4 regions of the Paenarthrobacter sp. NPDC091711 genome follow, and region 2 is predicted to be linked to each of the others. Evidence: riboswitches for the same ligand, from Rfam matches in the RefSeq annotation. Region 2 holds a riboswitch; each other region holds the start of a gene.
What was found. Region 2 has a riboswitch for cyclic di-AMP ahead of ACIQH5_RS17700 (M23 family metallopeptidase). Riboswitches for the same ligand answer to the same signal wherever they lie in the genome.
Positions count from the first base shown of each region.

Region 1: another riboswitch for cyclic di-AMP. It lies ahead of ACIQH5_RS13950 (NlpC/P60 family protein); the one in region 2 lies ahead of ACIQH5_RS17700 (M23 family metallopeptidase).
Region 3: another riboswitch for cyclic di-AMP. It lies ahead of ACIQH5_RS07335 (hypothetical protein); the one in region 2 lies ahead of ACIQH5_RS17700 (M23 family metallopeptidase).
Region 4: another riboswitch for cyclic di-AMP. It lies ahead of ACIQH5_RS12740 (hypothetical protein); the one in region 2 lies ahead of ACIQH5_RS17700 (M23 family metallopeptidase).

Region 1 is NZ_JBIVTF010000008.1:130,319-133,756, forward strand. It holds gene ACIQH5_RS13945 (FAD-binding protein) at 187-879, shown strand; gene ACIQH5_RS13950 (NlpC/P60 family protein) at 1,039-1,836, opposite strand; cyclic di-AMP (ydaO/yuaA leader) riboswitch at 1,840-2,031, opposite strand; gene ACIQH5_RS13955 (copper resistance protein CopC) at 2,182-2,817, opposite strand; gene ACIQH5_RS13960 (NCS2 family permease) at 2,932-3,438, shown strand, end outside.
Region 2 is NZ_JBIVTF010000013.1:104,280-107,717, reverse strand. It holds gene serC (phosphoserine transaminase) at 1-511, opposite strand, end outside; gene ACIQH5_RS17705 (metal-dependent transcriptional regulator) at 805-1,500, shown strand; cyclic di-AMP (ydaO/yuaA leader) riboswitch at 1,683-1,924, shown strand; gene ACIQH5_RS17700 (M23 family metallopeptidase) at 1,929-2,765, shown strand; cyclic di-AMP (ydaO/yuaA leader) riboswitch at 2,904-3,072, shown strand; gene ACIQH5_RS17695 (C40 family peptidase) at 3,077-3,438, shown strand, end outside.
Region 3 is NZ_JBIVTF010000003.1:324,127-327,564, forward strand. It holds gene ACIQH5_RS07335 (hypothetical protein) at 226-1,542, opposite strand; cyclic di-AMP (ydaO/yuaA leader) riboswitch at 1,545-1,691, opposite strand; gene ACIQH5_RS07340 (hypothetical protein) at 1,821-2,054, opposite strand; gene ACIQH5_RS07345 (ATP-dependent DNA ligase) at 2,100-3,170, shown strand; gene ACIQH5_RS07350 (DUF6480 family protein) at 3,232-3,438, opposite strand, start outside.
Region 4 is NZ_JBIVTF010000007.1:105,946-109,383, forward strand. It holds gene ACIQH5_RS12735 (glycosyltransferase) at 1-508, opposite strand, end outside; gene ACIQH5_RS12740 (hypothetical protein) at 699-1,553, opposite strand; cyclic di-AMP (ydaO/yuaA leader) riboswitch at 1,555-1,740, opposite strand; gene ACIQH5_RS12745 (ATP-binding protein) at 1,850-3,355, opposite strand; gene ACIQH5_RS12750 (response regulator transcription factor) at 3,359-3,438, opposite strand, start outside.

The sequences.
Region 1 (3,438 bases), on a different contig from region 2:
CAGACAAAACGCGCCGCCTAAGAGGCTATCCATGGCCGAAAAAGTTCGGTAGTGTTCGAGTCACCGAATGGCCGGCGAGGGTGTCTCACAACACACGCCCCGGCCATTTATTTGCGGCCGCTTGGGGAACTCGGACGCGATCCCACGCGCTGCCGTAAGGCACACACGTCAAGGAGGAACCAAGCAGTGTCACTCACGCCTGATTCCGCCACGGAACGCACCACCACCGTGGTCATCGGAGCCGGCCTGTCCGGCTTGGCAGTTGCCAGCGAACTCAGCCGTTACGGCGTGGGTTCAATCGTTGTGGACGGGTTCGGAGCGTTGTCCGCTCCAGGACCGTCCGTCCACACAGGCATGCTTCAACGCACTGACTCCGCCGATCCCGCAGCAATGCAGGAACGCAACGAAATCCTCCGCCACCTGCGCAACTACGCCACCAACCATCACTTGGACGTTCGCAACACCACACGTGCCGTGCGCCTTGATTTCCTGGGGTCAGATCCCTCCCGGCAGATCGGATATGGCCTGGTGGCCAGCATGACCACAGCGGGCCTGAGGACCGGGCTCCACGCATCCGGCCCCCTCGAATCAAGTCCCCGCCAATGGGCGGTCCACACGGCCCACGGTGTTCTCCTGGCAGACCACGTAGTAGTAACGCGCTGCGCCCAAAGCCAGTTGCGGCGCATGCTTGCCGAACTTGGCATAGCGGTAGGCCAGAATCTTGCCGCGGCCATGCGGGCCGTCGGCATGCACCTTGTGGGTGTCGGAGACCTCATTACACCGTCTCCCAAGGAAGTGCTGCGGCAAGCCAAGGCAGTGGGCCAGGCGATCTCTTCAAAGGTTGCCCTGCCGCCGGGTCCCGGCATCGCCATCGCCTAGCAGCACCCACCAGCCAAGCCAGCCAAGCCCAGCCAGCCCCCGCCGCTCAGGCGCGCCATCCGGCGTCGGACATAACGCGCTGAACTTTTCCGAACAGAACTTAACGCCAAAGGCCGGTACCTCCGAAGAGGTACCGGCCTTTGAACTAAGCGTGAGGCTTTATGCGCCAGCGCGTACGTAGGTCAGGGGACCCGTTGCGGTCAACCAGCTGATCGGGTGGATGCCCGTCTGGTTGCCGTTGATGCCGCCGCTGATGGCCTGTCCGTTGCCGATGTAGATGGCAACGTGGCCGGACTGGACGATCATGTCACCGGGCTGGGGATCGCTAACGACCTTGCCGTAGTTCATGAACTGCATGGGACCGAGGTCGCCTACCGGGATGCCTGCGGAGCCAAGGGCCTTTTCAACCATGGCGGTGCAGTCCTGGAAGATGCCGATCTGTGCGTAAGCCGAAGCAACCATGGCTGCGTTGACTCCGCCAGCGGCGGGGGCAGCAGCTACAGGAGCAGCGGCAACCGGTGCGGCAGCCACGGGAGCAGCAGCAACCGCAGCCTGAGCGGCGACGGGAGCTGTTGCAGCAGCGGTGGTCACAGCTGCCTTCTTGGCTACGGGAGCCTCAACAACAGGAGCCGGCTTTTCGATGACCGGAGCTGCTACGGAAGCAACGGCGGGACGCTCGAAGTTGACGGTAGCCGTCGACAGGGCGGTAACAACCTTGGTGGGTGCCTCGGATACGGTCTCGGCGACCGTTGCGGGGCTGGAATCGCGCTGAACCGGGGTCTCAGCTGCGTGAGCAGCAATGGAACCGGTCAAAACGAGGCCCGAGGCAGCTGCGATAACAGCTGCCTGACGGCCAGCGCCGGAAGCGTTGCTGGCCACTGCCTTCGAGATGGAGATGAACGGATTAGGACGTACGCTGTCCGCCTTACGACGGCCGCGAAGAATGCGTGAAGACATGAAAGAGCCTCTCCCGATGCCTGCGAGGTTAGCTGTCGGATTCGGATGGGAGTCACCCGGCCACTATCCCCCGCTGTTCAGCGGAAGCTTCGTGACTTCACCCCAAGGCACGCTCGAAAGCGGCCTAAATTGGGTTCCCCGTCTCTGCCGTAGGTTTGTCTGCGAACGGATTCCGGACTGCGGCAGAGCTAGGCAATCAGGCCGGAAGTGCCCGCTACGTGGAACAGGCACAGGTACTACCGTACGCGATGATTCCCCCGAAGTCACATTTAAGTAACGGGAAGTGGGCGTCCGGCGTGTCGCGGTAACCGATTCGAGATATTCGCAGCTACGTAGAAAACCGCGCTATTCCGCGGGAGTATCCGCATCCGCGTCGTTAGAAGCCGCCAATTTCTTCCTTGCGGTAACGGCGAGATAAATAACGAGACCCACAGCTACAACAGCCAGCCCAACGATGCTCCACGGGAAGGGCTGCGAGGCGTCCTCGGCCGGCTCATTATTGCTGGCCGTGCCGGGCGCGGCGGTACCCGCGGTGGGAACCGCGGCTGACGAAGCTGACGCCGTCGGCGAGGCACCTGCCGTACCACTCGCCGTCGTCGAGCCTCCCGCGGCGGCTGTGAAGGTGAAGGTGCCCTCAATGGGGTGTGAATCGGAGCTGACAACGCGCCATACCACCGTGAACTCACCTGCGGGGGCGCCCTCGCGAAGCTTCTGAACGGCCTGGTTGTCGATAATTTCCACGGGACCGTCTGCCCAGTTCTCGCCTCCGGCCGTCACGGTTACACCGGAACCGATGGCGAGGGGGCGGTTGTTGAACGTAATGGAGACCGACGCCGGAACTTCCGCCACGCTGGCACCGTTGGCTGGCGTGGTTGATTCGGCGACGTCGTGCGCGGACGCCGGCGCCGCGGAAAACAGCAGGGCGGAAGCAAAAGCAAGAGCAGCGACGACGGCGGCCAGAAGCGGGCGGATGGTACGCATGGGGCGGTTTCTCCTAGTGTTGGCTTCCTTACAGACTAGGCGAATCGTTGGGATGGCCCGCACCGGACAACATAGGATTTGAGAGCAAACTCCCCTCGATCCCCGGAGACCTTCATGCTGAAACAAGGTTCTGCAGTAGACCGCTACTTCAAGATCTCCGAACGCGGATCCACCTATTCGCGGGAAATCCGTGGCGGCTTCGCGACCTTCTTCGCCATGAGCTACATCGTGGTGTTGAACCCGCTGATCCTCTCCGGGCCCGACTCAAGCGGCGCGTCACTGGGCTTCACCGCCGTGGCAGCCACCACGGCGTTCGTGGCCGGCATCCTGACTATCCTCATGGGCGCCTGGGCCAAGCACCCCTTCGCGGTGGCAACAGGCCTGGGCGTCAACGCGTTCGTCGCGGTCACCGTTGCCTCGCACCCCGGTCTGACATGGCCGGACATGATGGGCCTGGTGGTGCTGTCCGGTGTCACCATGCTCATCCTGGTGCTCACGGGATTCCGCACTGCCGTGTTTAAGGCGGTGCCGGAAGCCCTCAAAACGGCGATCGTTGTGGGCATTGGCCTCTTCATTGCACTGATCGGCCTGGTCAACGCCGGATTCGTGCGCCGCATCCCC
Region 2 (3,438 bases):
CGAGGGAGCCTTCGTCAGCACCCTGGACCCGCTTCACGGGAGCGGCTACGCCCGTTGACGTTTCGTTCTGGGGCCAGGCGTAGACATCAACACCGGCTTCGGCCTGTGACACGGGGCGGGTTCCGGGTTCGGCTTTGATGATGGAAGAAGCTTCAAGGAAGGGTGCCTTGTTGGTGGCGGCGGCGAACTTGGAACCGAACTCACCGAAGGAGAGGTGCTGTGCCTTCTTCTCCACCAAGCCAAACGCAGCCACATCCCAAAATGCCGTTGAACCGCCCACTCCGAGGACCACTTCATAGCCTTCCGGAGCGCGGAAGAACTGGCTGAGTCCTTCACGGACCGAACCAACCAGGTTCTTGACGGGAGCCTGGCGGTGGGAAGTGCCGAGAATGGTGGACGATGCTGCAGACAGCGCCTCGATCTGTTCCGGGCGAACCTTGGACGGTCCAGCGCCGAAGCGTCCGTCCTTGGGCAGCAGGTCGGCGGGAATGGTGATGCTGTTGTCGCTCACGTGGCGCTCCAATGGGTGTCGGCTAGAGATGGGAGGTGGCATAGGGCAGCAACTGCCCCTTCGACACCCCAATTCTGCCTGACACGGCCCGCGCGCAGGAACCTGCGGCCGTCATAGTCCGCTACGTGGAATGCGGGCTCACCGAATGCGACCGGAATTATCCAGAGTAATTCCAAATAAGCTAGGCTGGGGGTTGGCGTTCAGGGGGCGGCGGTGTACACCGTCCGCCCTGGCAAGGGACGCGGTACGGTGGAGATTACGCAAGAAACTGCGTTCGAGGAGAGCTGAGCTGGATGACGGATCTGATCGATACCACTGAGATGTATCTTCGGACCATTTTGGAGCTTGAAGAAGAAAACATTGTGGCTCTCCGGGCCCGCATCGCCGAGCGCCTGCGCCACTCCGGACCCACTGTTTCCCAGACCATCGGACGCATGGAGCGCGATGGCCTGGTGATTGTGTCCAACGACCGCCACCTTGAACTGACGGAAGTGGGCCGGAAGCGCGCCACCGAAGTCATGCGCAAGCACCGCTTGGCGGAGCGCCTGCTGGCTGATGTGATCGGGTTGGATTGGGCTTACGTTCACGATGAAGCGTGTCGCTGGGAGCATGTCATGAGCGAGCGCGTGGAGCGCCGCCTCTACGAGCTTCTGGAGCATCCCACGGAATCGCCTTACGGCAACCCCATCCCCGGACTTGAGGCGCTCGGTGGCCTTGCCAGCCAGCCCTTCCCGCGGCTCGACGTCAACCTGCTTCAGGCCATGGACGGATATGCCCCCGACTCGCGCGTGGCGGTCACCCGGCTCGCCGAACCCATCCAGGTGGAGCCGGAGCTCCTGACCCAGCTGGACGAAGGCGGAATCCGCCCGGGCGCAAGTGTCTCGCTGGAACGCGTTGGCGAGTACATTTCGGTCCGGGTCCCCGGTATTGAAGGCGCTTTGGAATTGCCTCCCGAGGTGGCTGCGCACGTTTTCGTCTCCGTCAGCTGACCGGAGCCGGAAGGCGCCGTGCCAAACCTCACTTCTGCGCCTGTTCTGCGCGTGTGACCTGCGGTTTTCTGAAAAAGATGATAAAGGCCTTCCGCGCTGAGTGCGTTCCTGTTGATAACGAATTTATTACCGAAGGCCTTAATCCCCTATAGTTATCTACTAGCGCCGATACCAAAGCGTTACCTGATCCGGAGCCGAGCTCTGCCAGCGGATCAGGTGTGTCACCCACCACTGGCAGAGGCGGGGGAACCACAAGCGGCTGTCTAAAGAAGCAGCCTTGGGGTGAAGTCCGCAGCAGAAGTGCCCACGTATGCAAGTCCCTCTTGGGATACCTGTGTGCCGTGAGCGCCTCGTGCGGACCGGGTCTTTGTACTCTCTGACCCGAATCCGACAGCTAACTTCGCAGGCTTTTGAGAGAGGAACAGAGTTTGACATCGCAGAACGTCAGGGGCCGCCGCCGTGCGTCCGGCCCCGCTGCTGAGCTGCGGCCAGCCACCGTCGTAACGGAGATCCGGCCCCGCGACACCGAGCGTCAGGTGCGCCGCCGTAAGAGCCCCTTGCGCCAGGTTGCCGACTTCGCCGCTGCCAGCGGCGTCGGGCAGAAGGCCGGTGTTGCGCTTGCCGCCACCGGACTCGCCCTGACTGTCGGACTGCCGGCCACCAGCCCGGTCATGGCCACCTCGGAATCAGGCCAGACCGAATCCGCCCTTGCCGTCGCAGCCCCCGCCGGCAGCCAGCCGGAGGTCTCCGCCGCCGCTTCGGCCAAGATCGACTTCAGCCGCGCCGCCGTCGCCACTGCAGCTGACCCCGATGGGAAGCTGAAGCAACTGCTCAGCGCCCAGTCGGCCGGAAGCATCCAGCGCGCCTCATCCGTTGGCACCATGGCCAGCCCGCTTGATTCGCTCGCCACGGCATCCCCCTTCGGCTACCGTGTCAGCCCCCTCACGGGCGGCGCCGGCGATTTCCACCGGGGCCAGGACTTCGTAGCCCAGTGCGGCACCGCTGTGCACGCAGCAGCCACCGGCAAGGTCACCTTCGCTGGATGGCACGAGTACGGCGGAGGCAACCGCGTGGTCATTGACCACGGCAACGGCCTCGAAACCACGTACAACCACCTGTCGTCATTCACCGTCCAGGTGGGCCAGACCGTCAACCGTGGCGATACCGTCGCGCTGAGCGGCACCACGGGCGCTTCCACCGGCTGCCACCTCCACTTCGAGGTCCAGGTCAACGGAGAAGTAGTAGACCCCATGGGCTGGCTCTAAGCCAGCTGATGGTCGCCTCTCGCATATGCGGGACGCCCCGTGACCTGAATGTGACATTCGCGTTCAACTGTTGTAGCGTACAGAGCGCATCGGCTTTTTAGGGGGCCGGTGCACTTGAGTGGATTGCCTAGCTCTGCCACCGCTCAAGGTCCGTTCGCATAAATCGTCTGGCAGGGGCGGGGGAACCACTTCTGGTCTTCGAGAGAAGGCCTTGGGGTTAAGTCGCAAAACTTCTTTGGAAGCAGAGCGGCCGGATGACTCCCATCCGAATCCGACAGCTCACCTCGCAGGCATTGGGAGAGGCTACCTACGTGTCATCACGCACTACCCCTGCGCGCCATCGCGCCCAAACGGTTCGTACGAACCCGTTGAACACGCTTTCCAAGGCTGTTTCCTCCAACGCCGGAACTGTGGGCCGCCAGGCCGCCGTTCTCGCAGCAGCCTCAGGCCTCGTCCTCACTGTCGGATTGCCCGCACACGCAGCAGACGCCGACGTTTCCAAAACCGAAGCCTCCAGCACCCAACAGCTGGTTGTTACGGCAGTGGTCACAGCAGAGCCAACAGCCACCGTTTCCTTCGAGAGCCCCACCGTGGCCACCAAGGAAGCCCCCAAGGTAGTCCAGCGCGCAGCCCAGGTTACTGAGCGTGCAGCGGCCACCACCGAAGATGCGTC
Region 3 (3,438 bases), on a different contig from region 2:
AAGCTCGCCCACATTACTACCGACTTAAACACCAGGAGGCGAGCACCCGGCCGGGTGCCCGCCTCCTCTTGTAAGTGCTCTGAAGGTATGTGGCGTTGCCTTAGGAGCGCCGCAAACGCTGACAACTCCAGCGTCCCATCCGCCGACGGAACGTGGCAGTCCGGCTGCTGCTGCAGTACCGGCTATGCCACCCCACGTGGGTGGAGGTTCGGGGCAGGCGCGTGCTCAACCGAGGACCTTCTGTGCCGCATCCAGGATGTCCTGAAGCGCCGACTCACTGGTTTGCGGTGCCGATGCGGCGGTCGGCTTTCCCGGCTTCGGCTTGGACGTCGGCGTTGCAGTATCCGTGGGCGTCGGAGTCGGTGTGGGAGTGCCAGTGGGGGTCGGCGTTGGCGTGGGAGTGACGGTTGGTGTCGGCGCAGGCGGTGTGGTGATGGTATCCGAGGGCACCTCGCTCGGCGCGGGTGCCGGCTGGCTGGGGGCGGGGGTGGCCGCACCGGGAACAGACGGGACTGCGGACGGCGCTGCTGACGGAACCCATACCGGGTCAGCGAGCGAAACTTGAGGGGTGGGAGCCGACGACGCCGGCACTGCCTCGGGTGCCTGGGCGACCGTCGCGGGCTGGCCGGCTTCCGAGGTCGCACTTGCCCCTGATGGCGTCGAGGCTGATGGAGATGACGCCGTGGTGTAGGAAGCCTTGGGCCCGGGCGACGCCGAACCTGAGCTGCGAGCATGGCCCCCGCTGGCTTCCTGCGCAGGGGTTTCCTGGCCGAAGAACGGAAGATCAAGGGCCGGTCCCAAAGCACCGGCTGTCAGTACCAGGCCAAAGGCGCCTGCGACCACGGCCATGCGCTGGCTCATGTGTTTGACCGAGGCTGCTTTTCGCAGGACGGTTTGTGGTTCACGACTAATAGAGGACGTGGAGCCGAAGCCGGACTTGGTGGGTGCAGCTGCCTGCTTCCGGGCATCCTTACGGCTTGCCAGCGATGCCGAGGCTGTTGCAGCAGCGGCAACCTGCGCCGGGGACTTGCCGCGCGGGGACTCAGCGGGTTCCGGCGTGCTCGCGGTTTCATCGAGGGCAGAGACCACGGGGATGGCCGCAGTTACGGGTTCCTGTGGTGCAGGCTGCACCAATGGAATAGCTGCCGTTGCGGGTTCCCGGGAGCTGTCATCCCGCGAATCTGCTTTCATGCCCGGCGGCACGATGGGAATGGCAGCAGTAGGGGGTCCCGGTGTGGTGGACTTCGGAGCTGCCGATGACTCAGGCGCAATCACAGCCTGAGCAGCGCGCTCACGTTCGGCCGCACGAAGTTCCGCACGTGTTGCGGGGGTCGCGATGGTGGGCGTGGCCGCCTTGGCGGGCTCCGGCGTCGTGCTTGTGCCTTCCAAATTTTCGGGGCGTGCCGGGTTCTGCGGCGAATCGGCGGAATCCGCCGGTGTGTTGTCAAGGAATCCGCTGGGTTGGGCCCGACGGCGTCCGGTTGGCTTGGTGCGCCCGTCCTCAGTGTGGGGGCGGCGCGGCTGATCCATGGTTGGGGACATGGTGGTTGCCTCTCAACGCCTTCGAGGTTAGCTGTCGGGTTCGGACGAGGCCGTCCGGCCGCCTGAGCGGCTTCACCCCAAGGACTTGGATACCAAGCCCGGGAACTCTGGGTCCCCCGCCTCTGCCGCGGGTCTGGCGGATCCCGGATTGCGGCAGAGCTCGGCGTCAATCCGGAAGCGGCCCAGCGGAGATATGGGTCGCCTTACGACGGTACATGAGCTGGAAAGTAAAGTCACATTAATGTAACGGGCGGTAGGCCTGACCAAGCGACAGGGTTCTATGACTTAGGCTTCGGGGCCGGTGCTGGAGCCGGCAACTCATGCTGAATCTTCTGGATCTGCACGGCCTGGTGTGTTTCCGGACGGAAGATTTCGTCGGCCACTCCCAGCATTCCGCCGGTGGCTCCGCGACGAACGTTCCCACGGTTGTTGTGCCGTGAGGACCAGTACCAAAGTCCCGCCACCAGGGCCGGGACGCCAAGTACCGCCGCCAACACGAGCAAGATATCCATGGCCTAACACTAGCTTCGCGCTGCACCGGCAGGTAGACATTGTCTATGGACCTGCCTGTGATGCCACCCGTCTCGCCCATGCTCGCCAAATCTGTTCCGACCATCCCTGATGTTGGGCATTACGAGCCCAAGTGGGACGGATTCCGGACCATCGTCTTCAAAGACGGTGATGAGATCATTCTGGGAAGCCGCAACGAGAAGCCGATGACGCGCTACTTCCCGGAAGTGGTTGAGGCGCTGCGAAAGAACCTTCCGGACAAATGCGTGCTCGACGGCGAGATCGTCCTGATCGAGGGCAATCGGCTCGAATTCGAGGTGCTTCAGCAGCGGATTCATCCCGCCGACAGCCGGGTGAGGATGCTCGCTGAGAAGACTCCGGCGTCCATGGTTGCGTTCGACATCCTTGCCCTTGGCGAGGAGAACCTGATGGCCAAACCGTTCTCCGAGCGCCGTGGCATCCTGGAACGCGCGCTCGCCAAAGCCGAGCCCCCTGTCTATGTGACTCCTGCGGTGAACGATCTTGAACGGGCGCAGGAGTGGTTCGTGCAGTTGGAAGGGGCGGGACTGGACGGCGTGCTATCCAAGCCGCTCGATGGCGCCTACCAGCCCAACAAGCGCGTGATGTTCAAGACGAAGCACGAGCGCACGGCGGATTGCGTCGTGGCGGGATTCCGCTGGCATAAGACCGCGAAAGTTGTGGGCTCAATGCTGCTTGGCCTCCACGATGACACCGGCCGCCTGCATCATGTGGGAGTGGTGGCATCGTTCCCCATGGCTAAGCGGGAGGCCTTGGTGGCAGAGCTTGAGCCGTACCAGATTGAACTCGGCGAGCACCCGTGGGGTGAGTGGGCCAAACAGGACGAGACTGCCGGAGGTTCGCGCATGCCCGGCGCCCAAAGCCGGTGGAGCGGGGGCAAGGATTTCTCCTTCGTACCCCTTCGCCCCGAACTCGTGATCGAAGTGGCGTACGACTATATGGAGGGGGACAGGTTCCGGCACACCACGCAGTTCCGCAGGTGGCGGCCGGACAGGACCCCTGAGAGCTGCACGTACTCTCAGTTGGAAGAGCCCGCTGCGTACGATCTCGGGGAGATCCTGAAGCTGCCCAACGCCTAGAACGTTGCGAACCCGCTGCTACGTCGCTGGCCAGCAACGTAACAGCGGGTTGGCAGCGGAGTTACTCCTCGTGCCCTTGGTCGCTGCTCATGCTGCCTTCCGCGGGCGGGGTTTCGCCCGGAGGCACTCCGCCGCCGGGCTCCAACCCTGTGACGTTGCCGTCCAGCGGGTCCGGGTTGGCGGAAGCTGCGGGGTCCTCGTCTTCGTCCTGGCGCATATCGGGATCGTCGTGGATGCTATCGGCATCAGAGGTCGTGTCGTAGGGTCC
Region 4 (3,438 bases), on a different contig from region 2:
GCAGAAAATTGTATGCGCGCGCAACGACGTCACGGCGGTGGCTGAATCTCCCCTGCGAACCTCTTGCCAGCCGCGTGCCGACGGCGAGGTCCGAGTGGCCGGAGATCAGTGGGGCCAGAAGGGGTGCCACGGCCGAAAGGTCGAGGGACAAGTCCAGGTCCACGTACGCAAGCAGGGGAGACGGAGAGGAAAGCCAGACCCGGCGGAGCGAGTTTCCGCGGCCCCTTAGATCCAGATGGACCACCTTGATCTCCGGGAGTTCCCTCGCCAGACGTTCGGCGATCCTCAGGGTGCTGTCCGTGCTGGCGTTATCCGCCACAGTGATCCGGAAGGTGTGCGGCAACGTGTCCATGAGGTGCCCGTGGAGCCTGCGCAACTGCTCTTCCAGGCGGGCTTCCTGATTGGACACGGGGATGGCGATGTCCAGGACGGGAACCGGCGCGCGTGTGTCCACGGGGGAGCGCTGCAGCTGCTGGTGGAGTACCGGCCGGGGATCTGTAAGCGTCATGCTTCCAGAATGGCGCCGCCGAATATGAGTGCTTTAGGCGGAAGCTGTGACCCCACTGTGAACCATGGGCCGTGCCTGTGAACCGGGGGAGCACCTGTGAAACGGCAAAAGCCGCGCCCGTTCCCGCCATCCGCTCCAGTGGGTACTGGTGCGAACGGCGGCAACGGGCGCGGCAATCAAGCAGTCTGGCTTAGTACCAGTTGTTGGCCAAGTGGAAGCCCAGAGCGGCGGACGGGGATCCGTAGCGCTCCTTGATGTAGTTCAGGCCCCACTTGATCTGGGTCTGGTAGTTGGTCTGCCAGTCAGCACCAGCTGAGGCCATCTTGCCGGCCGGCAGGGACTGGACGATTCCGTAGGCGCCGCTCGAAGCGTTCGTGGCAGTGGTCTTCCAGTTGGATTCCTTCTCCCACAGGGTGTTCAAGGCAGTCATCTCAGCTGCGCTCCAGCCGTAGTTGCCCAGGATGCTGAGTGCGTACGCCTTGGCAGCAGCGGGGTCGTCCACGGCTTTCGGGGCGGCAGCAGCAGCTGCAGCTTCCGCGGCGGCGGCGGCAGCAGCGGCGTCGGCGGCTTGCTTGGCAGCAGCGTCAGCGGCGGCCTTCTCAGCGGCCGCTTGGGCGGCGGCCTGGTCAGCGGCTGCCTTCTCGGCAGCGGCCTGCGCGGCTGCTGCCTGGTCAGCGGCAGCCTTCTCGGCGGCGGCCTTCTCAGCAGCTGCCTTGTCCGCGGCAGCCCGGTCGGTTGCGCCCTTGGCGGCGGCAGCATCCAGGGAAGCGGCGATTTCAGCTGACTTGTTGGTGCTGACCTGCGCGGCGGCCTGGGTCCCGGCAACGCGGCTCGCCTCAGGGAGGGTCAGTGCGGCGTTTGCGGCGGTTCCGAGCGATGCAACGCCCAGTGCGGCCGCTACGACACCGGCTACAACTGACATGCGGTGGCCGGACTTGCCCTGGCGGGCGGCGTTCTTGAGGACAGCTTGCGACTTGGTCAACGGTGCGTTGTGTTCGTCGCGGTGACGCGCGGAAGGGCGCGACTGATCGTTAAATTCAGACATGTGATTACCTCTCAGCGCCTGCGGAGTTAGCTGTCGGGTTCGGATGAGGTCATCCGGCCGCGCATCACGCTGCGGCTTCACCCCAAGGACCGGCAAAATGCCTGGGTCCGGAGACTCTGGGTCCCCCGTCTCTGCCTCGGAGAAAGAACGGACTCCGGGAAGTGGCAGAGCTCGGCGCATCCCGGATGTGGGCCTGCTTGGGGCGACCCACCCTTTCGACGGTACAGGAGGTTTCCCGAGAAGTCACATTTAGGTAACAGAGATCACGGCGCCGGTGAGTCGCCTTGCCGGATTCGTTATGCGAGTTCGCTGCCGACGGTGGGAAGCCGGAGGGCGAACTCGGTACGGCCCGGCCGTGAGGTCACTTCCACGGTGCCACCATGGGCGGCAACAATCGAATCCACAATGGACAAGCCGAGTCCGGAGGTGCCTTCGGAGCCTGACCTTGCGGCGTCAGCGCGGGCAAACCGGGAGAATATGCGGCCCTGAAAATCGTCCGGAATGCCCGGGCCATTGTCCGTCACGGTGACCACGGCGCTGCCATCAGCGGAGAGCATGACGCCCGTGACCACGGTGGTGCCGGGGTCCGTGTGTTTGCGCGCATTGGACAGAAGATTGGCCAGCATCTGGTGCAGTTGCGCTGCATCGCCGCGGACCGTCACAGGTTCATCGGGGAGCTGGAGCTGCCAGATGTGGTCCGGTGCCATCACTTTTTCGTCACTGACGGTTTCGATCACCAACTGGGTGAGGTCCACGTCCTCGACTTTCACGGGCTGGCCCTCGTCCAGCCTGGCCAACAACAGAAGATCCTCCACCAGGGTGGTCATGCGTTCGGATTGGCTTTGCACACGCGCCAAGGACCTCCTGCCGTCATCGGTGAAAGTCTCGGTCATCCTCAGCAACTCGGTATAGCCACGGATCGCGGTGAGCGGTGTGCGGAGTTCGTGCGATGCATCAGCGACGAACTGTCGCACCTTGGTTTCGCTTTCCTGCCGTGCCTCCAGTGCGTTGGAGACGTTGTTCAGCATCAGATTCAAAGCATGGCCGACGCTGCCCACTTCCGTTCCGGGATGAGCGGCCGACGCCGGTACGCGCACCGCTAGTGCCACCTCACCGGCGTCGAGAGGTAGGCGCGAAACCTTGGTGGCTACCTCGGAGAGCTGCTCCAGCGGCCGCATGGTCCGCCGGATAATCACGGTTCCCGCGAGTCCGATCAGCACCAATCCGCCCAACGAAACCAGCACCATGGTCCACACCAGGGAGGCCTCGGCGCTTTGCTTGTCCGCCAGAGGCAAACCTGTCACGATCACGTCGCCGTTGGTGTCCACTGCCACCAGCCTGTAATCGCCGTTGGACAGGGACCGATCCACGGGAAGGTTGTCCTTGGGGAGCGACAACAGGACTTGCTCGTCGGCTGCGGAGAGTGAAACGCGGTTTCCTTGGGCGTCGATCAGCCCGGAACTTCTCACGGTTGATCCATCGATCCTCGCATTGAGCGTACCCGCGGCCTGGCCGCGCGCTTCCAGCGGGTCAGGCCTTCCGGAGGGGTTCGTGGGAAAGTTCGACGGCGGCCTGCCGAAGTCATTCGCGCGGCTGGACGCCTGCTCCAATTGCCTGTCGAGCTGCTTGTTAAAAACCATGTCCATGGACGCGTAGCTGACCACGCCGACGGCTCCACAAATGGCGACCAACAGGGCCATTGCCACCAGGACCAGCCGGGTGCGCAAATGCCAGGTGGACGGGTTGAGCCAGCTGCGCTGTGAGTTTCCTGAGCTTCTGGCCACTCCTGAAAGCGTGCTCAACGCCTAGTCCGCTGGCTTGATGACGTATCCGGCGCCACGAATGGTGTGGATCATGGGCGGATGGTTGGCTTCGATCTTCTTGC